One region of the Agarivorans aestuarii genome, then DNA from elsewhere that is predicted to be linked to it. Evidence: predicted binding sites of a transcription regulator. Region 1 holds the regulator's gene; the other holds the start of a gene.
What was found. The regulator MetJ, encoded in region 1, represses methionine synthesis genes. The targets are predictions, from matches to a motif close to TAGACGTCTAGACGTCTA.
Positions count from the first base shown of each region.

Region 2: a site for MetJ is predicted at 5,836-5,853, ahead of metF (methylenetetrahydrofolate reductase). Genes of this name have one in related genera too.

Region 1 covers NZ_AP023033.1:420,296-431,683, forward strand. The annotation lists gene priA (primosomal protein N') at 1-1,089, opposite strand, end outside; gene rpmE (50S ribosomal protein L31) at 1,330-1,542, shown strand; gene K5609_RS02010 (hypothetical protein) at 1,621-2,229, opposite strand; gene K5609_RS02015 (DUF4062 domain-containing protein) at 2,274-2,702, opposite strand; gene K5609_RS02020 (hypothetical protein) at 3,247-3,750, opposite strand; gene K5609_RS02025 (hypothetical protein) at 3,740-4,087, opposite strand; gene metJ (met regulon transcriptional regulator MetJ) at 4,509-4,808, opposite strand; gene metB (cystathionine gamma-synthase) at 4,961-6,118, shown strand; gene metL (bifunctional aspartate kinase/homoserine dehydrogenase II) at 6,147-8,558, shown strand; gene K5609_RS02045 (alpha-amylase family glycosyl hydrolase) at 8,719-10,776, opposite strand; gene fabR (HTH-type transcriptional repressor FabR) at 11,061-11,388, shown strand, end outside.
Region 2 covers NZ_AP023033.1:4,078,800-4,090,187, reverse strand. The annotation lists gene K5609_RS18955 (Tex family protein) at 1-1,235, opposite strand, end outside; gene K5609_RS18950 (glycoside hydrolase family 9 protein) at 1,511-3,838, shown strand; gene K5609_RS18945 (substrate-binding domain-containing protein) at 4,111-5,136, shown strand; gene greB (transcription elongation factor GreB) at 5,203-5,682, shown strand; gene metF (methylenetetrahydrofolate reductase) at 5,869-6,771, shown strand; gene K5609_RS18930 (hypothetical protein) at 6,984-7,433, opposite strand; gene K5609_RS18925 (hypothetical protein) at 8,040-9,293, opposite strand; gene ppc (phosphoenolpyruvate carboxylase) at 9,426-11,388, opposite strand, start outside.

The DNA.
Region 1 (11,388 bases):
CGATGGGGTGGCAGAGCCAAGCACCACCGGCATTTTTTCTAATCGGGCACGCACTATGGCTAAATCGCGCGCGTGGTAGCGAAAGCTGTCTTGCTGCTTAAAAGAGCTGTCGTGCTCCTCGTCGATAATTATTACCCCAGGGTTTTTCATGGGGGTGAATACTGCCGAGCGGGTGCCAATAATAATGCCTGCTTCGCCTTGTTTGGCTTTAAGCCATGCGGTAAAACGCTCGGTGTCGTTTAACCCAGAGTTAATCGCATAAACCGGCACTTTAAAGCGCTCCGCAAAGCGCGCTAAGGTTTGTGGCGTTAAGCCAATTTCGGGCACCAATACTAAGGCTTGTTTACCTTGGGCGAGCACTTCGGCAATAACATTTAAATACACCTCGGTTTTGCCCGAGCCGGTAATACCCTCGATAAGAAAGGCCTGAAAACTGCCAATGCTTTGATTAACTGCCGCCACTGCAATGGCTTGTTCTGCATTAAGCTTTAGCGAGGCTTGGTTGTTGGTATCGCTTTTCGACCACAGCGCTGGCGCGGGTGTAATCTCATGTTTTTTGATAAAACCTTTATCTACTAGCGCTTTAATGGCAGTACGGGATAATTCTTGTTGCTTGCATTGTTCGTCACTCAGCTGGCCATCTTCTTGCTGTTGCAAGCTGCCTAATACAACCCCTTGCTTGGGGGCGCGGGTAAAGTTTGCTAGATCGGCCACTTTGCCCTGCTCGCTTAAACGCCACACCACTATGCTTTTCGCTTTGGCTGGCTCACCTTTGCGTAAAAGTGCTGGCAAGGCTTGGCTGATCACATCTCCCAAACTGTGGTGATAATAAGAGCTAGCCCAATTAAGTAGCTTAAATAGGCTTTCTGGTAACAATGCTTGTTGATCGAGTGATTCACTAAAAGGTTTGAGTTTATCTTCGGCAATGTCGCTATCGCTGGGGTGTTCTATTACCAAACCCACTTTTTCGCCTTTACCAAAAGGCACCTTTACGCGAGTACCAATGGCTGGCATTGGGGTGTTTGCTGGCACGCTGTAATCAAAAAGGCGACGCAGGGGAATAGCTAAGGCAACACGAACAATCGACACTAATCAATAAACTCAAGCAAAAAACCTGTCTCATTCTACTGGCAGAGCACCTTGCGGAGCAAATTAAGCGTTTGGCGAATTTTTACCCGCTTTTTGTTGTTGGGTGCTTGCTATGCTAGGTGGCTTCTTATATGATCCGCCACCTAAAATTTATAGGCTCTGATAGAGTTGCTTTCGTATGGTGTTTGGTGTCAATTGTGGCGACCGAATGGCGATACGGCCCAAGTATTGAGGTAATCCATGAAAACTGATATCCACCCAACTTACGAAGTACTTACTGCTACTTGTTCTTGCGGTAACGTAATCGAAACTAAATCTACTCGCACTGGTTCTATGTTCCTAGACGTATGTGACAAATGTCACCCGTTCTACACTGGTAAGCAACGTAACGTTGATACCGGTGGTCGTGTTGATCGTTTCAACAAAAAATTCGCTGTATTGGGCAAAAAATAAGCCAGCCTTATTTACGCTACACAGCAAACAAAAAGCGCCTAAGGGCGCTTTTTTTGTGTCTGGGTGTTATGTATCAGTTTAATTAAGAAGTGGAGCAAGAATGGTGTATCCATTTTCATCGGTATCATAGACCTGCTTGTCTTTTAGCCATGATTGAATCAAATAGATATCCTCAGGGTAGACAGAGAGGTGTTGGAGATCACCCTTACGATATTCACCACAAGGTGACGGAAACAGAGGAGTTATTTCTGTTGAAGCTTTTAAAGTAGTGCTATACACACATTTTTTGATTATATCTCCTACCTCACCTTCTGAGCTGATTTGTCTGATCTGACTTTTTACGGTTTCTTTTAACTCTTCTATATCTATGTTCACTGAATATGAAGATTGTATGAATCCACGACCTCGATATCTAAATTGTAGTATTGAGTATCTGACGTTCCAAAATTCTTTTGGGGTAGGTTGCCTTTCGTTGGGAGAACTAAGAGTTGGTGTGTTGGGGATAATATCAATATTGCGGGCTAATTGGAGTTCTAGTCTTTGAATTTTTTTGTTTAATTGTTCATTTTCTCTGGTCAAATTTGAAGTGACTAGGCCGCTTGTTGCTGAGTCCAAGGCTCTAACCCAACCAGGCATTGGATCAGAGTTGATTAGCTTATTAATCGAGACTGTTACTTGTAGAGACAACTCTTCTGGAGAACTCCAATATGAGCACATTCGATTGTTATTTTCTACTGTTTTCCTAAAATCTGAATAGAGCTTTTTCCCATGGTCTGTTTTTCTATTTTACTAGCCTTAAGTTCTTCAGGGTCCTTACACAAAAAGCTAATAATCGGTATGTTTTTGCTTTTAGCATAGTGATACTCGTGGTGAGTGAAGCTACGTGAAACCTGTTTAGATTTTAGGAGGTTAAAATCATCTCGGTAATACTCATTTACCTTGCATTCAGTTCCGTACCTTCCCCCAAGTATTAAGATATAGTAATCGCATTCGTCTATGAGGCTTTTTATAAACTCCCATTGAGTAGAATTAGTTGAGGGAAACAGTTCCATTCCTACAGGTATACAATCGCACTTTAGTAAGTTTTCAGAAACATATCTTCTTTCGTCTTGCAGATCTTCGTAAGTCGAGCTAACAAAAACTTGATATTTCTTCTCCATATGATTTTCCTAGAACCAACATTATTTCATCAGACAATTCTAATCGTTACTTTATCATTTAATGCTAATTGAGTTAGCGCTACACGTTATTAAATGATGATTTAGTTACTATTTAGTAGATGCTTTATGCTTGCGCACTTATTAGTTAGGACCACAGCATTCCCCTCCATTATCGCGAGTAGCGGAAGTTTAAAGTGATTAAGCCAAGCACTGTTTGAGCGAAGCGAGTTGTGCAGGCGCGCTTTAAAATGAGGTGAAAGCACAGATGTAAACAAAGCATCGCTTTGTGTGCTTGAACACAGGAAGAAGATAATGCGGGGCAACCTTTCTTTTGCTTCGTTTTCTTTGGTTGTTCAAAGAAAATGACGCCGCCGAAGGCGAAACCAATGCGCAGAGCTAACGGATGAAGGCTTTGTTTTTCTCAATATGTACTAGGTATGTCTAGATGTAGTAGTTCAGACTTGACAGTTTCCCGATTTTTAGGGGGCTTTGTCAGCTTAGGCTTGGGCTACTACACATTAAAAGTAGAAAACCACCTCAATAGCTATAGATTTAGTTGTTTTATAATCGCAATTAAATCAAATGGCTCACTGAGTAGAGGTTCTTTAAGAAAAGCTATCAACTCTTCAGAGTTAAGCTCATTGATATCATTTACTAACTCATCGGGCTTAAAATTTTGTTTTATTTTTAGCCATTCATCGAGTTGGTTTTTATCCTCTGTTTGAGCTGCGTACTCAACTAAAATAAGCGAATACTCATCGGCTTGTGCTTTGGTGCAACGTTCCATTGCTTCGTGGCTAGCAACAAGTAGCACTACCTTTTTACTTTCCGCTGGCAGAGCTAAAAACCAGTTGCTTGTTATTTTTTCTACTTCTATGTGGTTCCTGCGAGCCTCTCTGCAAACTTGAGTTTTAGCGTTTAAGGCTTGATATTTAAGCTCTAGTTCATTTGCTAAGTTTTCATTACTCATGAGCAGAGACGTAGAAGAAGCAGCCCCTGAGAACGTCATAATCAAGCCTGCTGTTAATAAATTAAGTCTATAGAGCATTATATACACACTCCCAAAAGCGCCTTTCTTTACCGTGAGTATAAATAGATGCGGTACCTGCAATGTCTTCCAGCTTTTTACGTTTTATTTCGGGAATGCTCTTTACAGTGTTGGCATATAGTTCCCAATTATAAGTCGTAACTTGGTAACCCGTAGATATCAATTCTGCAGCTTTGTAGGTGCCTCTGCCTGCAAATATTTGAAAGAAAGGAACTACACTAATGAGCTTATCCAATAAATTTGCCATTTCAACTGTGTCGTTCATCTGCTCTATGTATTGTAGCGTTCTTTCGCTAGGTTCAAAGCCCTGTAAATGACAAAAATTGCCCTTAGACATAATGCCTCCTTTAACTAATTGTTAATAGTATCAGTAAGTTTGTTTTCAATCAATTTGTAATTCTTTGAAAACGCAGCTTACTAAACCTTGTTATTGGCAGGATAACTAAAAGGAAATTGGGCAATTGAATGTAGCTATTCAATCCCTCATTATCGCTGTGAGGCGAAATAAAAATTATTATGCATACTGGGGGATGAAGTGTTATTTAAACACAGAAGTTTTTGGTTAATAGCTGTAGCAGTGTTATGTAGTGGGCTGTCTTGGTACTTTATTGAGAATACTTCAGAACTAGTACTAGCGCATTGCTTAATTATCTTTTCAGTTGCCTATGATGTAATCAAACTTAGGGAGCAAAACAAAATTAGAATAGTGGTTTTAGAGTAAATCAAAAAAGCCGCTCAATGAGCGGCTTTGTAAAATCTTAATCTTCTTTATTGAGTTCTGCTTGGGCGGCTTTCTCTAAGGCCGGGTCGGGCTTGTCTTTTTGCAAGTCGGCGTCGTCGGGCAGTGGTTGGCCAGTATAGGCGTGCAAAAATGCTTCGCAAAGTAGCTCACTGTTGGTGGCGTGGCGTAGGTTATTTATTTGTCTACGGGTTCGCTCATCGGTCAATATCTTTAGCACTTTTAGTGGGATAGATACTGTGATTTTTTTTACTTGTTCGCTTTTTTTACCGTGCTCAGCGTAAGGGCTGATCCACTCACCATTCCAATCTGTAGACATTCTGCAATACACACCAAACTAAAGAGACCCTATTGTAACGGGGGAAATGCGACTTAGCAATCCAACAGCAAAGACATTTAGACGTCTAGAAGTGTTGACGTCTTTTTTGCTGGTGGTAAAGTGGCAGGATAAATTGAGGGAGTAAATCAGCAATGTCTTTAAAAGATCTACAAGCGGCTACTATAGCAGTGCGCAGCGGTATTGAAAGTGATACCCAACACGGTGCGGTAGTGCCACCTATTTATTTGTCGAGTAACTACAGCTTTGCTGATTTTAACCAAAAACGCCAGTTTGATTACAGCCGTTCAGGTAACCCTACTCGGCACATTTTGGCCGAGGCGATTGCCGATTTAGAACATGGCGCTGGTGCGGTAATTACTAACACCGGTATGTCGGCGGTTAACCTTGTTACTGCCTTGCTTGAGCCGGGCGATTTATTGGTTGCTCCGCATGATTGTTACGGTGGTAGCTACCGTTTATTCGACAGCCTAGCTAAAAAGAATGCCTTTGAAGTGGCTTTTGTTGATCAAAATGATGACGCAGCTTTAACTCAGTTATTGGCTAAGAAGCCTAAATTGGTGTGGTTAGAGACCCCTAGTAACCCTTTACTTCGAATTGTAGACATTAAAGCCATTGCTGAGCAAGCGCATGCTGCTGGTGCATTGGTGGTGGTAGACAACACCTTTTTATCTCCTGCTTTGCAAACGCCAATTCTGTTAGGTGCCGACATTGTGGTGCACTCGGCCACTAAATACATTAACGGCCACTCGGATGTAGTGGCCGGTATGGTGGTGGCGGCCAACGAAGAACTGGCCGAGCAATTGGCGTGGTGGGCTAACTGTTTAGGTTTAACCGGTTCGGCTTTTGATTCTTACCTTACTTTGCGCGGCCTGCGCACCCTTAAAGCACGTATGAATGTGCACCAGCAGAATGCTCAAGCCTTGGTGGCGTGTTTGCAACAACAAGAGGCGGTGGGCGCGATTTACTACCCTGGTTTGCCAGAGCACCCAGGACATGCTTTAGCGCAAAGTCAGCAAAAGGGCTTTGGTGCTATGTTCAGTTTTGAATTGAATTTAGAAGAAAACCAAATGGTTAAGTTTTTAAAAAGCTTACAGTTGTTTTCTTTGGCGGAATCTTTAGGTGGCGTAGAAAGTCTAATTGCTCATCCGGCTACCATGACGCATGCTGCGATGTCGGCGGAAGCGCTAGCAGAGGCTGGCATTTCTAATCAGTTATTGAGGGTATCGGTAGGCTTGGAAGATTCGCAAGATTTAGTCAATGATTTACAGCAGGCCTTTGCCCAACTGTAGTTTTACCAGCGTTGTAGAGAGGTAAGTCATGTCGGTAAATAGACATGTGCATAAATTTGGTGGCAGCAGCTTAGCTGATGCAGGGTGCTTTAAGCGGGTGGCGGCGATTGTTGCCAAACATACTCAAGCGCAAGATTTAATTGTGGTATCGGCGGCTGGTAAAACCACCAACCGCTTAATTAACATTATTGAACTGGCTAAGCAGGCTGACAATGCCGCGGCTGATGCACTTAAAGGTTTAATTGAGTTTCAATGCAAGTTAGTTAATGAGCTGCTTGATGAAGCCGCAGCCAAGTCGATTTTAACCGCGCTAGATGGCGAGCATCACCAAATTGCTAGTATTCTTGAAGGTGAGCTTACAGCCTTTACCTGCAACGAAGTATTGTCTTTTGGCGAGCGTTGGTCTGCACGTTTATTAGCAGCTTTGTTAAGTGCTCAAGATTGCCAAGCCGAGTGGTTAGATTCTCGCCAGTTTTTTAAAGCGGAGTTATCTACCCAACCGCAAGTGGATGTTGCGAAAAGTGCCCCCTTATTAGCTAAATGTTTAGCTGAAAAAGCCGCTTGCCGCATAGTGGTAACGGGGTTTATTTGTAGTGATAGTGAACAACGTACCGTGACTTTAGGTCGCAACGGCAGTGATTACTCGGCTACCGAGTTAGCTGCCTTGGCCGATGCTGTGTCTACTACGATTTGGAGTGATGTAGCTGGTATTTATAGTGCTGATCCACGTTTAGTGAAAGATGCAGTATTGCTTGAAAACCTTGCGTTGAATGAAGCTGCAGAATTATCGCGCATTGGTACCTCAGTATTGCATGCGCGAACTTTAGAGCCACTGGCGCGTTCTCGGCAAAAGGTGAACCTGCGCTGCAGTTACGCACCCAACGATGGACAAACCTTAATTCACCGCAAAGGTACTAATAGCCACAGCGCAAAAATTGTTACCTCGGTAGGCAATGTAGTGCTACTTGAGCTTACCTTTACCCAAGATTTTACGCTTAACGCTACGGCCTTGTTAGAAGCCTTAGCTAGTCATCATCTAGCACCCGCTACTCGCCATAAGCACAGCGAAACAGGCTCGCTGCGTATGGCTTACACTTGCGAACTAGTCGATGAAGCCTTGGCCAAAATCGATCAGCTGGCTAGCCAATTTCATATCCAAAAAATTGAGCGTAGCGAAGGTTACAGTTTGGTGGCCCTAGTGGGCGCGGGCGTATGTGATAACCCGCAGCAGTGTTATCAGTTTTTTCAGCATTTGGCTGAGCAGCCATTAGAGTTTATCCACTCGAGTGCTGATAAACTAAGTTTGTGTGCTGTGGTGAGGAAAATCACCTTAGAGCCACTATTAAAAGATTTGCATAGCCACCTATTCAAACAAAAAACCAAGTTGGGTTTGGTAGTCTTTGGCAAGGGCAATATTGGCAGCCAGTGGTTGGAGCTATTTAACCAACAGCAAACTACCTTGGCACAGCAGCATGAGCTTGAAATTAGCTTGGCGGGTGTGTTTTCAAGTAAAGCTGGGCACTTAGACTTTGCCGGCCTGAACCTAGAGCTGCTTGATAGTACTGAAGCCAATACGCCGCTTATTTGGCCAGAGCTATTCGATAAGCTAAAACGCCATCCTTATGACGAGCTTGCTGTGTTAGACATAACCGCCAGTGAAGCACTAAGTGCTTATTATGGTGAATTTGCTCGACATGGCTTCCACCTTATTACCGCTAACAAGCATGCTGGTGCAAGTGAGCAAGCTAATTATTCAGCCTTGCAGCAAGCCTTTAGCGATCATGGTGCGCAATGGTTGAGCAACGCCACAGTAGGGGCGGGCTTGCCAGTGCAAAAAAGTATTCAAAGTTTGCGCGACTCTGGCGATGATATTCATACCATCTCAGGAATATTTTCTGGCACTTTGAGTTGGTTGTTCCAACAGTACGACGGAACCGCGGCCTTTTCTGAATTGCTCGCCGACGCCTTAAATCAAGGTTTAACCGAGCCAGATCCTCGCGAGGATCTTTCTGGTAAAGATGTGCAGCGCAAGTTGCTTATTTTAGCTAGAGAGGCGGGTTTACAGTTGGAGCTAGCCGATATTGCGCTTAGCTCTTTAGTGCCAGAGTATTTAGCGGCCTTAACTGTAGAGCAGTTTTTAGACTCGATGAGCGAGTTAGACCAAAGCATGCTAGAAGCTTTTAACGACGCTAAACGTCAAGGCAAAGTGATTCGTTTTCTAGCCAAAGTGAATCAAAAGGGAGAGGCTGAAGTTGGCTTATCGGCAATTGATGCGCTGCACCCTTTCGCTAACCTTAAACCTTGCGACAATGTGTTTGCTATTGAGAGCTTGTGGTACAAGCAAAACCCTTTGGTGATTCAGGGGCCTGGCGCGGGCAGAGAAGTGACTGCAGGGGCTATTCAAGCTGATTTAGTTAGCCTTTGCAAAAGCCTTAAATAAGCTGATTTTTGGATAAAAAAAGGCCTCTTAAATTAAGAGGCCAAATAGGATATTAAGGGTGTTTACAAACGCTTGAAGGCTACTACCTTCACTCTAGTTTTAAGGGTTGCTAGAAAACCTTCCGCACAAGAAAAGGTGGCGTGAAGCCACCTCTCAATTTTTACTCACATTTGCTAATCATCATTGTTCCGCCGGTTAAGGCATCATTGATTTCAAAGCTATATACGTATTCACCTGCTTCAGGGATAACTACACTTGATTCTGTACCTTCACCGGCTGCAATAGACATTGCTTGTTCCGTTGCAATTACAGCGACTCCGGTAGATGAAGCAAATTCTGAGCTCCAATCTGATGCAGCAAACTTAAAGCCAAACGAAGTGGTCGCTGTTTCGTTTACCACGACTTGGTAAATATTGTCGCCTTTGTAAGTGAACTTATGGCTATCTGGCGTGGCCATGAACCCGTCGCCACCATTGTAGTTACCACGGATCCACATTTCTTTATCCAGAGGACCGTTCCCTGCAACATCTGGTGCGTTACAATCTGCTAAAGGACCAGTACCAACTAGGCTGCCGCCATTTCCTTGTTGTGGACCATCATCTGTAGCTGACATTACTTCTAGGAATAAAGACTCGAAGCCAGCTATTTCGATGGTATAACCACCAGAAGCAATATCGATAGTCTCATTGCTTAGCATGTTGCGTAACTGACCATCACTACCAATATCTTCACTAGTTACAGCAATGGTGTAACTGTTGCTGCTAGTATTGTTTAGGAACAAGATGGTGTTATCTTCGAACTGTTTGTGGTCAAAGAAAACATTAGCCGCATCATCATGATTAATGGCTATACGCTCACCTTTGTAAAGCGCAGGGTTTGCTGCTCGCAAGGTCATCAACGAACTGATGTAATCACGTAAATCAGCTTGGTTAGCATTCGCGCTAAATACGCTGCCGCCTTGTTCGCTGGCTAAGCCTTCTACTTGTCCGCTGTTTCGAGCTACGTGGTCATCACATAAACCTAAATCTGCACAAGTTGTGTTGCCAACTTGGTCGGCAAAGTCTGGTACTTCATCGCCAATCTCTTCACCATAGTAAAGGGTAATTGGACCTGAATAAGCGCTTAAGAAAGCATAGGCCGCTTTATGACGGTCCCAGTACTCCTGCTCATTTGGCTCTGCAATGTTGCCACGCTGTAATAGATCGCCGAAACGCACTAAGTCATGGTTACCAATAAAGCCATTAGGTACAGCATGAGAAGGGTTAGCAATTTGGGCGTTAAATGCTGCGTTCAAATTAGTTGCATCACGACCACCACTGCCGTTTTCTTCTACAGCGTAAGTTTGGGTGATGCTGTATCGCATAGGGAAGTCAAAGGCCGAACACACACCTGGTGCAGCTTCTGGTCCGTAGCCTTCATCACGAATTTGGTTACCACCGCCATCCCAAATCTCAGCCACCATATAAGCTAATGGGTTAACTGTTTGACCATTCATGGTGTAAGTTGTTGCCTTCGACGCATCTTCTACCGCTTTACGAATTTCGCCCCAAGCGCCAATAGGAACTTGATAAGCTTGGTCTAAACGCCAACCATCTATGCCCAGCTCTGTTACCCAGTAACTAGCCACTTCTTTATAAAACTCGAGGGTATCGTTATCGGTACCTGGGTAGCTTACAGGGTTATCAGAACCAGATGGAGTTAAGCCATTTGGAGAAGGCGTTACATTGCCTTTGTGGTGGCCAAATACGCCATCAAAAATTACGTACATACCACGGGCATGCGCTTCGTTCACGAGCGTGCGAGCCTGTTCCATGGTGCCAAAGTTAGGGTCTATGGCAAAGTAGTTACGAGTGAAGTAACCAGTAGCATCTAGCTTACTGCTACCCTCTGAATCGAAGATAGGCGTCATCCAAACAGCGTTTAGGCCTAGGCTTTGAATGTAATCGAGCGAATCGATAATGCCTTGTAAGTCGCCTTTGTGGTGGCTTGTGCCGTAACCGTCGTTGTAGTCATGGCTTGAGTCACCATCAATAAACGCTTCGGTCATTACTTGGTAGATGCGTAACTCTTTGGCTTTTTCATAAATATCTGCGTCACATGCGTAAGCCTGATATTCATATTCCGGGGTGGTTGGTGGAGTGTCATCACCGCCGCCTCCGCCACAAGCACTTAAACCAAATACTACTGCCATTGAGATGGCGCTCTTGGACCAATTCATTATTCATCCTTGCTGATTACAACTTATATAGCTTGAGTTAATCACAGCACAGCTCGACTAGATACTTGATAGCGTTTTCAGGTTGATGGAAAATTGACCTAGCTCGCATCTTTTGTTTAATTGAGAATATTGTTTTTTTATGAAATGCTTTTCAGTGGGTTTGTTCTGGCCTTGAAACGATTCGCAGTTAAAAACTTGGTTTTTGAGGATTTGCATTGTTCGATTTGGGTTTTTTATTACTCACGGTATGATAGCCCTATAAATAGAAAGGAAGTGGCAGGTTTATGAGTGGCGTTAGGGCCCAGCAAAAAGAGAAAACACGCAGAGCAATTATTGATGCAGCATTTAGTCAATTAAGTGCTGAACGTGGTTTGTCGAGCTTAAGTCTGAGGGAAGTAGCTAGGGAAGCGGGTATTGCGCCTACTTCTTTTTATCGTCACTTTTCCGATATGGAAGAACTAGGGCTAACCTTAGTAGATGAAGGCGGTTTAACCTTGCGCCAACTTATGCGCCAGGCGCGGCAACGAATTATTGCCAGTGGTGGCAGTGTTATTGGCACCTCGGTGGAAACCTTTATGGAGTTTGTTTATAACAATCCTAATGTGTTTCGTT
Region 2 (11,388 bases), 1.0 Mb from region 1:
ACCATCACCTTTTGCAAGCCTTGCGGTGGCAACATGCCGATAAGATCAGCGGCCAATTTATCGGTTTCACGCGAAGCAGTGCCGTTACCCACACTAATTAGCTTAACTTGGTGTTTAGTCACTAAGCTCGCCAGCGTTTTTAAAGAATCTTGCCATTGATTGCGCGGAGCATGTGGGTAGATGGTGTCGTAAGCAACCAGCTTACCGGTGGCGTCTACTACCGCTACTTTAACCCCAGTGCGCAAGCCCGGATCTAAACCTAAGGTGGCTTTGGGGCCGGCAGGCGCAGCCATTAATAAGTCATTTAAATTGCGCGAGAACACACTAATAGCTTCGTCTTCACCGCGCTCACGTAGCTGGTTAAGTAACTCGGTTTCCAGCTGCAGCTTAAGCTTAACTCGCCAAGTCCATTGCACCACCGTGGCTATCCAACGATCGCTAGCAAGGCCTTTAGGTGCGAGCTCGAAGTAGTCACGGATCATTTGTTCGGCAGGGTGGTTTAAGCCCTCTTCTTGTTCAACTTCCACACTTAGGTTGAGAATGCCTTCATTACGTCCACGCAATATGGCTAAAGCGCGGTGAGAAGGTATTTTTCCTATGGCTTCGTGGTAGTCAAAGTAGTCTTGAAACTTTTGGCCAGCTTGTTGCTGGCCGTCAATGACTTCGGCCTTCACCGTCGCGTTTTGTTGCAAGAACAAACGAAGCTTCGCTAACAGCGGTGCTTGCACGGCAAAGCGTTCCATTAGGATGAATTTGGCGCCATCTAGCACCGCTTTGTTATCGGCAAAGCCTGCATCACTATTGATGAAATCTTCGGCCAAGTTTTCAGGTATTGAATCTGGCTGGCTGAGCAAGAGCTCGGCTAAAGGCTCGATGCCTGCTTCAATGGCAATTTGCCCTTTGGTTCGTCGCTTAGGTTTGTAAGGAAGGTAAAGATCCTCAAGCTCAGTTTTGCTGCTTGCGGCATTAATTGCTTGTTCAAGTTGTGGGCTTAGCTTGTCTTGTTCGGCAATGGATTTAAGAATGGCGCTGCGGCGTTGCTGCATGTCACGCAAATAAATTAAGCGCTGCTCTAACAAGCGCAATTGCCCGTCATCTAATCCGCCGGTGGCTTCTTTACGGTAGCGAGCAATAAAAGGCACCGTTGACCCTTCATCTAGAAGTTTAATGGCGGCACTCACTTGTTGAGCTTGTGCGTTGATATCTGTAGCAATTTGTTGTTCTAAATTTTGCATGGGCTTATGTAATTTTAGATGCGCTGCTTGTTGCAGCAGAAAAAGTGTCCTCTATCTTATTCGCTTATAAATAGGCATCAAGCAGAAAAACTAATATGTAGAATCTTAATAGCGTGAAAACTGTTTCACAGCGTGACAAATTTTTCATAAGCACTTCATAGATACGTTTTGTTGCAGGCTGTTGGTCATAGTTATGTGAGCTAAAGCCATAAACATTATTCAGTTACTGAATTAGAGTGAACATGATTTTAATGCCTCAGTTCAAGGAGAGCGAAATGAGCGCGAGCGACAAGACTCTTTTCAATGTAAGTTTAAGCCGTGTTAGCCAAAGCATTGTATTGGCTAGTTTAATGAGTGCACCGGCACTTGCGGCCAGTAATGAAATGCTTAGCAATACCGATTTTAGTAATGGTACCACCGGTTGGTGGTCGAGCGGCGCCGAGCTGGTGACCAAAGACGGCGAAGCCTGTATGGACATTAAGCGTGCTGGTTCAAATCCATGGGATGTTATTTTAGGCCAACGTGGATTTGGTTTGGAAAAAGGCCAAGATTACGCTATTGATTTTGTGGCCCGCGCTGACAAAGACACCGCCTTTACCGCCCTTATTCAACATAATGGCGCGCCTTATACGCAATACTTTAATCAAGTATTAGAGATTGGCACTGAGCCAAAATCCTTTAGCTTCAAGTTCACTCAAGACCAGAAGAGTGATGCTAAAACCGAGTTTCAGTTTCAGTTGGGCGCACAAAAAGAAGCGGTGTTGTGTTTTAGCGATATATCGGTGAAAGGTAAGTCTTTTGTTATCGTAAACAAAATTCCTAACATTCGCTTAAACCAAATTGGCTTTTATCCTAAAGCCGAAAAAATTGCGGTAATTAGCAGTGAAGAGCAACAACCGCGGGTTTGGCGCGTAAAAGATGCCGAAGGCAATCACTTACTTACCGGTAAAACCAAAGTATTTGGGATGAATGCTGCCTCTGGCGAAACAGTGCATCAAGCAGACTTTTCTGCCTTAACGACAAAGCATGATAACTTGGTGTTAGATGTAGATGGTCAAACTAGCCATCCTTTCAAAATTGCTGATGATATCTACCGCGAGTTAAAACACGATGCCTTAGCTTACTTCTACCAAAACCGTAGCGGTGTAGAGATTAAGCAAGAGTTTGTACAGCGACCAAACTTGGCGCGTCCAGCTGGGCATGCACCAGATGTAGTGAGTTGTTTTGATAAAACCGACGACAAAGGCAACAAGTGGCCAGGTTGTGATTTTGACATGGACCTCACCGGCGGTTGGTATGACGCAGGTGACCACGGTAAATATGTGGTAAACGGCGGCATTAGTACCTGGACCTTAATGAACCTTTACGAGCGCTCGCAATTTATTGATGGCGCTGACGAACCGTTTGCTGATGGCAAGCAACCGATGCCAGAAGCCGGCAATGGTGTTAACGATCTATTGGATGAAGCGCGCTGGAACATGGAGTTCATGTTGGCGATGCAAATCCCAGAAGGCAGCAAAGTATCGGTGCCTGTGGGTAACCAACAAGAAAACGTTCGCTCGCTTAAGCTCACCGAAATTGATGCCTCTGGTATGGCGTTCCATAAGGTAGCCGATGAAAAGTGGACCGGTATGCCATTACCGCCGCACAAAGATACTCAAAAGCGTCATGTTGGCCAATCGAGTACTGCAGCTACCTTAAACCTAGCCGCTACTGCAGCGCAGTGTGCGCGTATTTGGAAAGACATCGATGCTGATTTTTCCGCTCAGTGTTTAACTGCGGCAAACCGTGCTTGGCAAGCTGCCAATAAACACCCAGAAGTATACGCTTACGATAACTTCACCGGCTCTGGTCCTTACGGGGATACTGATTTAGCTGATGAGTTTTATTGGGCAGCGGCAGAGCTATTTATTACTACAGGTGAACCTAGGTACTTAGAAGCAGCTAAAGCATCTCCTGTATTCTTAGCGGCGCCAGTGGGCGACGAAACGGCCAAAGGTGATTTGTTCTGGCAAGATCTAAGTTCAGCAGGCACCTTGAGCCTAGCTCTTGTCCCTAGCAAGCTAGACCAAGCCACACGTGATAAAGCTCGCGCTAAGATTATTGCTACGGCCGATGCTTACTCTGCACACATGGCTAAAGAGGGTTACCACATCCCGTATAGCGTAGAGCAGTACCCTTGGGGTTCTAACTCTAACTTGGTGAATCGCGGTATTTTCTTAAGCTACGCCACAGACTACAGTGGCGACAGCAAATACATGCAGACTTTGGCGCATGCCTTGGACTACATCTTAGGGCGAAACCCGCTTGATCAGTCTTACATTACTGGCTACGGCAGCAACCCGCTTAAAAATCCGCACCACCGTTTTTGGGCGCATCAAGCCGATGCCAACTCACCTAAACCTGCACCAGGTGCGTTATCGGGTGGGCCTAACTCCATCAGCTTTAGTGACCCAGTTGCAGCCGGCCTTAAAGGCAATTGTATTGGCCAAACCTGTTTTGCTGATGAAATTGGTGCTTGGACTTTAAATGAGATCACCATCAACTGGAATGCCCCCCTAGTTTGGGTTACCACAGTATTGGATGAGCACCGCCTTAAGTAAGAAAATTGTAATAAACAATTAGCATAGGCCGACATTATGTCGGCCTTTATTGCTTCAAAAAATTAAGTAATTACTGATGCTTGGGGGCAGTTAGTCACTGATAATGTGATCTATAACGGCGTTCTAACGCTCAATATCATTGAAAACAAGTTCTTGGCCGAGTTGGTGTATATAGTGGTATCGGGAGTTTTACCTCTCTGGCCTGCTAATTCAGCTTGGCAGCACAGAGGAAAGGTAAAATGCGAACTCGTGTTAGTTGTCAGAGAATCAATGTGAAAGATAAAAATAAATTGGAGCAACGCTCAACCGTTTATGATGTCGCCGCGTTGGCTGGGGTATCGCCTAGCACCGTATCTCGGTTTATGAATCAAACCACCTATGTGTCTGATGCAAAACGTAAACAAATTCAAGCTGCTATGGTTGAGCTAGGCTATAAACCTGGCCAGCAAACTGGAGCCAGCGCTAGTAGCCGCACCATGACCATTGGGGTACTAGTACAACATCCCGACAGCCCATTTTATTCTTCAATTTTAAGAGGTATTGAGGAAGTTCTGCTGGCTCAGGGCTATTCGCATATTATCGTAACCGGCCACTGGAATAGCGAAGAAGAAATGGAGTCGATGCAGCTGCTGTTATCGCGCTCTGTGGATGGGATCATTATTGTTACCGGTGGCTTAGCAGACGAACAAATCGTTGAGTTTTCTAAAAAGCGACCGATTGTTGCACTGGGCCGTGAGCTAGAAGCCGCACGACTGCGCTCAATTAAGATTGAAAACTCAGTGGGCGCTTACATGGCTACTAATCACCTTATTCAGTTAGGCCATCGCGAGATCGTTCATATTCGCGGAGCAGAAGGTCACCCCGATGCCCAGCAGCGTTACAATGGTTATTGCCAAGCTATGGAACATGCGGGTTTACCGGTGAAAATGCAGCTAGTAGAGCAAGGTGACTTTAGTGAACAAGGTGGCTTTGAAGCGGTGCAGCGTTTGTTGGCCAATAAGCGCCAGTTTAGCGCAATTTTTGCGGCCAATGATTTAACCGCGCATGGCGCGATGTTAGCGCTATATAAAGCCAATCGACCAGTGCCAGAGCGTGTTTCGGTAATTGGCTTTGATGATGTGCCCGGTTCTGCATTTTTCATTCCGCCACTTACCACAGTGCGCCAACCTATATTTGATACCGGTTATGCGTCTGCTTTAACCATTTTGGATATGTTAAATGGCGGTGCCAGCAACTCTTTCCGTATTCCGCCAGTTGAATTGGTGAAACGAGAAACCACTCAAGCCCACGTGCTCTAGTTAAAGCTAGCGAGTTTACTGCCTAAGTCGTTTATAATTGGCTTAGGCAGACTAAATGACGTAGCGATGAAAACCAATCTAATTACCCGCCCTGGCTGGCATAAACTCGATGAAGAATTAAAGTACTTGTGGAGGGTGAAACGCCCCGAGGTGACCCAAGCCGTATCTGAAGCGGCCGCTCTGGGGGATCGCTCAGAAAACGCCGAATACAAAGAAGGCAAACGCGAGCTTCGCCGCATCGATTCTCGGCTGCGCTTTCTTACCAAACGATTAGACGCCCTAGAGATTGTTGACCACCACCCTCAGCAAAACGGCAAAGTGTTTTTTGGCGCCTGGGTTGAGCTAGAAAATGATGAAGGCGATATTGTTCGCTATCGCATTGTTGGCACCGACGAGATTGACCCCAAACTAGGCTATATCACTATCGACTCTCCCATGGCGCGCGCCTTAATAGGCAAGCAAGTGGATGACGATGTGTTTGTAAAAACGCCCTCTGGCACCAAAGAGTGGTGGATTAATCTTATTCAATACACCCCTTTCGAGTAGCGGAGCTAATTCTGTTAGCTAACTATTTGTCTTAATGCATATTTAACCAGTAGTTAGCGGCTAAAACCCCCATGTTGAAAATAATTCATCTAAAGCTATGTTTAAGATGAATAACGTTGACTTACTTTATCTTCTCTTTAGTATCTAGCGGTATAGACGTCTAAAAGTCTTTAACGGAGAAGGTCAATGGGATTTCACAACGCGCAACAAATCGAATCACTCAATCAAAGCTTAAGTGAGCTTAACCGCGATATTAACGTGTCCTTTGAGTTCTTCCCGCCAACCACCGAGACCATGGAGCAAACTTTGTGGTCGTCTATCGAGCGTTTGCAAACCTTAAAGCCTAAGTTTGTATCGGTAACCTATGGCGCTAACTCCGGTACTCGAGACCGCACTCACAAGGTGATCAAAGCAATTAAGGACCGCACAGGCTTAGCGGCAGCACCGCATTTAACCTGCATCGACTCAACGCCCGATGAGTTGCGCCAAATTGCTCGCGACTACTGGAACAGCGGTATTAAAGACATCGTGGCCCTACGCGGTGATTTGCCCGAGGGCTCTGCCAAGCCGCAAATGTACGCTAGCGACTTAGTGGCCTTGCTAAAAGAAGAAGCCGATTTTGATATCTCGGTCGCGGCCTACCCAGAAGTTCACCCAGAAGCAAAAAGCGCCCAAGCCGATTTATTGGCACTAAAACGCAAAATGGATGCCGGTGCCAACCGCGCCATTACCCAGTTCTTTTTTGATGTAGAGAGCTACCTGCGCTTTCGTGACCGCTGTGCAGCAATCGGTATTGAAGGGGAAATCGTACCCGGTATTTTGCCAGTATCTAATTACAATACCCTGAAAAAGTTCGCCTCTTTTGCCAATGTAAAAGTGCCAAAATGGCTACACAATCAGTTTGCTGGCTTAGAGCATGACCAAACTACTCGAAACCTAGTAGGCGCCAGTGTTGCTATTGAAATGGTCAAAGTATTATCGCGCGAAGGAGTGAAAGACTTTCACTTCTACACGCTTAACCGCTCGGAGTTGTCTTACGCTATATGCCACACCTTAGGTGTTCGCCCAGCTGAAGCCGTACCTGCTTAGTGACGAATGCAGCTGAGAGATAAAAAGCCTAGCAATGCTAGGCTTTTTTGTATCTGGGAGGGCGGTCAATAAAAGTAGATTATCTTCAAACAAACTATTGGACATAAATGGGTCAAACGAAGAATGATGACTAACTTTTGAGCCAAAAACCGTGCTTCAGATAAACATCATCATCGATATTTTTGCTGGTGATGATGTTTACTTAATTGTATTTAATTCTCACAAATTGAGACTTTATCTCCTGACAGGAATAGTTCTATTGTTGTCTTATTTTTCGAGTTGTAAACTGGTAGTTGGTAAACGGTAATTTCCGTTTGCACCTCATTGTTCCCTTGCAACTCAATCATCCTTTCGTACCAACTATTTAGGTTAACCTCTCTCCTTACTGCAATTTGATAATGGTGGTCAGATAACTGACTGACTTCAACTGTTTTAGACTCATCAGAGCTAATAAAAGCATCGCCAATAGGGAGTAACGTCGAATGGTTAACCTGGTAGCATTGTGCATATTCATCAATTAGTAATTGAAAAACTTCAGTAACGCTTAAATCAACTTTAAATGTCAGCGGCGGATATTTAGAATTTCTAAATTCTTCTGCGGTTTCTGGTGGCATCCCACAGCCGCCAAGCAAGGCAACAAACAGCATTGAAATAATTCTCATGATTTCACTCTAAAAAATAAACAAGTTAGTTTTGACTTTATACTTATACATTAGCCACCACCAACAACAACTACAGTAATGATAAATCCAACATTGTAGAGTGCAAGGTTTTATAGAGGCAGGCATTCATTCATTTACACGTTTAAATGGCAGTGTTTATACACTTGATAAGCTAATTAAATTAAATAAAGATAAGTAGGTAAAAGCTTTAACATGCAATGGCATTTTCTAGCTAACTTCGGGGCAAGAGCGTTTCACAAACTTGATAGCCAAGATTGTGCTTTTCAATCCCATTATCTTCGCCGAGTAGCGCAAATGAACAAGGGAGCAGAGTTGAAGTCTGTTTGAGCGTAGCGAGTTACTTCAACTCCCTTGTGAATGCGCAACGGAGGGTCTAAGAAGATGCGGGGCGAGTTTTCTTTTTGCTTCGCTAAGCTTTGGTTGTTAAAGCTTAATGACGTCGCCGCAGGCGAAAGCTTTTGCTCTATAGCTAACACATAAAGGGGCAACAATGAGTTTGACTCTAGATGCCACATCGTGAACTTGAAGCCGAATGCTCAGCTTATGCTAAACGCACACCCACTAACTACATGGCCACGACCCCAGTTACATCAACAGCGCATTTACCCCAGAGCATATCAGCCACATGATTAGGGCGTAGTACCAGTTGTTTTTAAGTATTTGGCTGGTGGAGAATTGGTAGCGGCCTATCATGGTTAGGCCTACGCCAGATAGGGGGCTGCTGCCGGTGGATATTGCCCAAGAACTTAAGAATAGAAAACCTAGCTGACTAGGTTCGGGATTAAGCGGCAATAACAAAGGGCTGGCTAAAGAAATGCTAATAACTGGATGAATGCCAAACATGCAGGCCACGATCATCATTGCCAACACTACTGCAAAGGTTTGATGGTTAAAGCTTACGTTGTGCAGGCTTAAGGTTTCTGGATAGGCCAGCAACAAGGCTTTAATACCTGCCGAGAATACCCCAGCAGCTAAAAACAGCACGTACTGGCTGCCAACATTAGATAAGCGATGGCTAACAAAGTTTCTGGCAATGAGCACTTTTGAGTTCCCTTTGGCAAAACTTAAGGCTGCAACAGGTGCTAGGCAAGTAATCATCAAAATAATGCTGAAATCGGGGAAGGCGAAATGCAATGCAATCACGCTGGTGGCGAGCACAAAGGGAATGGTTAAGCTTTCTCGACGCAAGGGGTAACCAGCAAAACTGTCTTTTTCGCGTAGCGATACTTCTGCGATGGTAAACGCCAAAGCGATAAGCGCCATTAATGCGCCTGGAACTAATACATCTAACCATTGCATACCGGGGGCGTAAGTAATGGAAACCGCAGTGGCAATAAAAAATGGAGACCACCAGGCTGCGGCACAAAAACAGCGCATTAATACTTTTTGTTGGGCGTTAGTTAAAGCCTGCTGTTTGGCCAAGCGGTCGCCGACAATGAATACAATTGATAGATTGATGACCGCACCCAGCAGGTTCATGCCTAGGGCGGTAGAGGCAATGCTGCGTTTGCCAATGGGCAAAGGATCTTGTTGGTTTTCTGGGTTAGCTAAGGCAAGAAAAGATACCGCGCTAAACATGGCCAGCAAGGGCAGGTTAATCGACAAAATATCGATGGCGCTAAGGAAAGCGTTCTGCTTGGCCGCCACTAACAGCAATAAAATGCCAATGGCCAATAAGCTGCCTGCTTGAATGCGAATGGCTTTACTAAGTTGCGGCAAATACACAATGGCCGCAGCCCAGGTTACTGCCGTGGCTAAGCCTATACCTATAACCCCAAAGGCATAAAGCAAGTAAAGCAGTAGTGAGGCGAGAAACAACCATCCCTTGTATTGTTGCATTGAAGACATCCTAAGGATCAATGAGCGAACGCTGCTACGGCAGCACAACCTGCCTGTAGTGAACTTTTAGCTTAGCCTAAGAACAAACAACCCCGCATAAAGCGGGGTTGCTACGGTTAAATATGTATGTATTTAACCGGTGTTACGCATACCTGCTGCAATACCTGCAATGCTTACCATTAAGGCTTGATCAACTACTGGGCAAAGTTCTTCGTTAGCACGAGAACGATTTAGCAGCTCAACCTGTAATACATGCAAAGGATCGATGTAAGGGTTACGCAGATTAAGTGACTCAACCACCCAAGCTTGGTTAGCCAGTAATTGGTTGTCTGGTGCTAGCGAAACAATCGCTGCTTTAGCGCCTTCTAACTTAACTCGAAGCTTTTCACCTAGCTCTTGCAGCTCTGGCTCTACTAAGCGTTCGTCGTAGATTTTTGATAACCAAGTATCGGCTTTCATAAATACCATTTCTAACATCGCTAAGCGGTTATCAAAGAATGGCCAAGCACGCATTTCAGTTAGTAGCTCGCTTTTACCTTCTTTAATTAAGCCTTCGAATGCCGCGCCGCTGCCTAACCAAGCCGGTAGTAATAGGCGGTTTTGGCTCCATGAGAAAATCCATGGAATAGCACGTAAGCTTTCTACGCCACCATCTGAACGACGTTTAGCTGGGCGACTGCCCAATGGCAGTTTCGCTAACTCGCGCTCTGGGGTTGCCGAGCGGAAGTACGGAACAAACTCTTCTTCGCCCCAAACAATGCCACGGTAGGCATCACAAGAAGTTTTGGCAATTTGATCCATCACTTCACGCCATTCGTCTTTTGGCTCCATTGGCGGAACCAAGTTCGCTTCTAATACTGCGCTGGCGTAAAGGTTTAGGCTGTCCATGGCAACTTTAGGTAGACCGAACTTAAAGCGGATCATTTCGCCCTGTTCGGTTACACGCAAGCCACCTTTTAGTGAACCTGGAGGTTGTGATAGCAAGGCTGCGTGCGCTGGCGCGCCACCACGACCAATAGTTCCGCCACGGCCATGGAACAAGGTTAAGCTGATTTGATGACCTTCACAGATAGATACCAGCGCTTCTTGAGCGCGGTACTGCGCCCACGACGCCGCTAATACACCCGCGTCTTTAGCTGAATCTGAGTAACCAATCATTACGTGTTGTTGGCCAGATATGTAGCCACGGTACCAATCAATCGATAACAGCTTGCTCATGGTAGCTGGGGCATTATTCAAATCATCTAGGGTTTCGAATAATGGTGCAACCGGCAAGCGGAACGGACAACCAGCTTCTTGAAGCAATAGTTGCACGGCTAATACATCTGATGGCTCGCTGGCCATAGAGATGATGTAAATGCCTAAGGCTTCGCGCTCTTGCTTGGCGATAATGGCACAGGTATCTAGTACCTCTTGCACAGACTCGCTTGGCTCCCAATCGCGTGGGAATAGCGGACGCTTAGAGTTTAACTCTTGCAATAAGAAGTGCTGTTTATCGGTCTCGTTCCAGTGCGCGTAATCGCCCATGCCTAAGTAACGAGTGATTTCTGAGAATACTTCTTCGTGACGGCCACTGTCTTGGCGAATATCCAAGCGCAATAGGTTGATGCCAAAACAAGCGATACGGCGCAGTAGATCTAATAAGGTGCCGTCGGCAATGATGCCCATGCCGCAGTCTTGTAGTGAGTAGTAACAAAGCTCTAATGGCTCACGTAACTGCTCGGTATTGGTGATTAGGTCGCGTGCCTCGGTGTACTGGCCTTTTAACTTAGCAGTGAGGTAGTCGTGAGTTTCTTGTAGCTCGCTGCGCAATACTTTTAATAAGGCACGGTAAGGTTCGTTTTGGTCACCCGTTTGCTCAAGTAGCGCTTCGTTAGCATCGCTCATCGAAAGTTCGCTAACTAAGGTTTGGATTTCTTTGAGGTAAAGATCTGCCGCCACCCAGCGGCTTGATAGTAATACTTCTTCGGTTACCTTAGAGGTTACAAATGGGTTGCCGTCGCGGTCACCGCCCATCCATGAAGAAAATACCACTGGCGCAGCATCTAATGCCATACGCATATCAAAATGCTGGCCTAGCTTTTTGTCTAGCTGG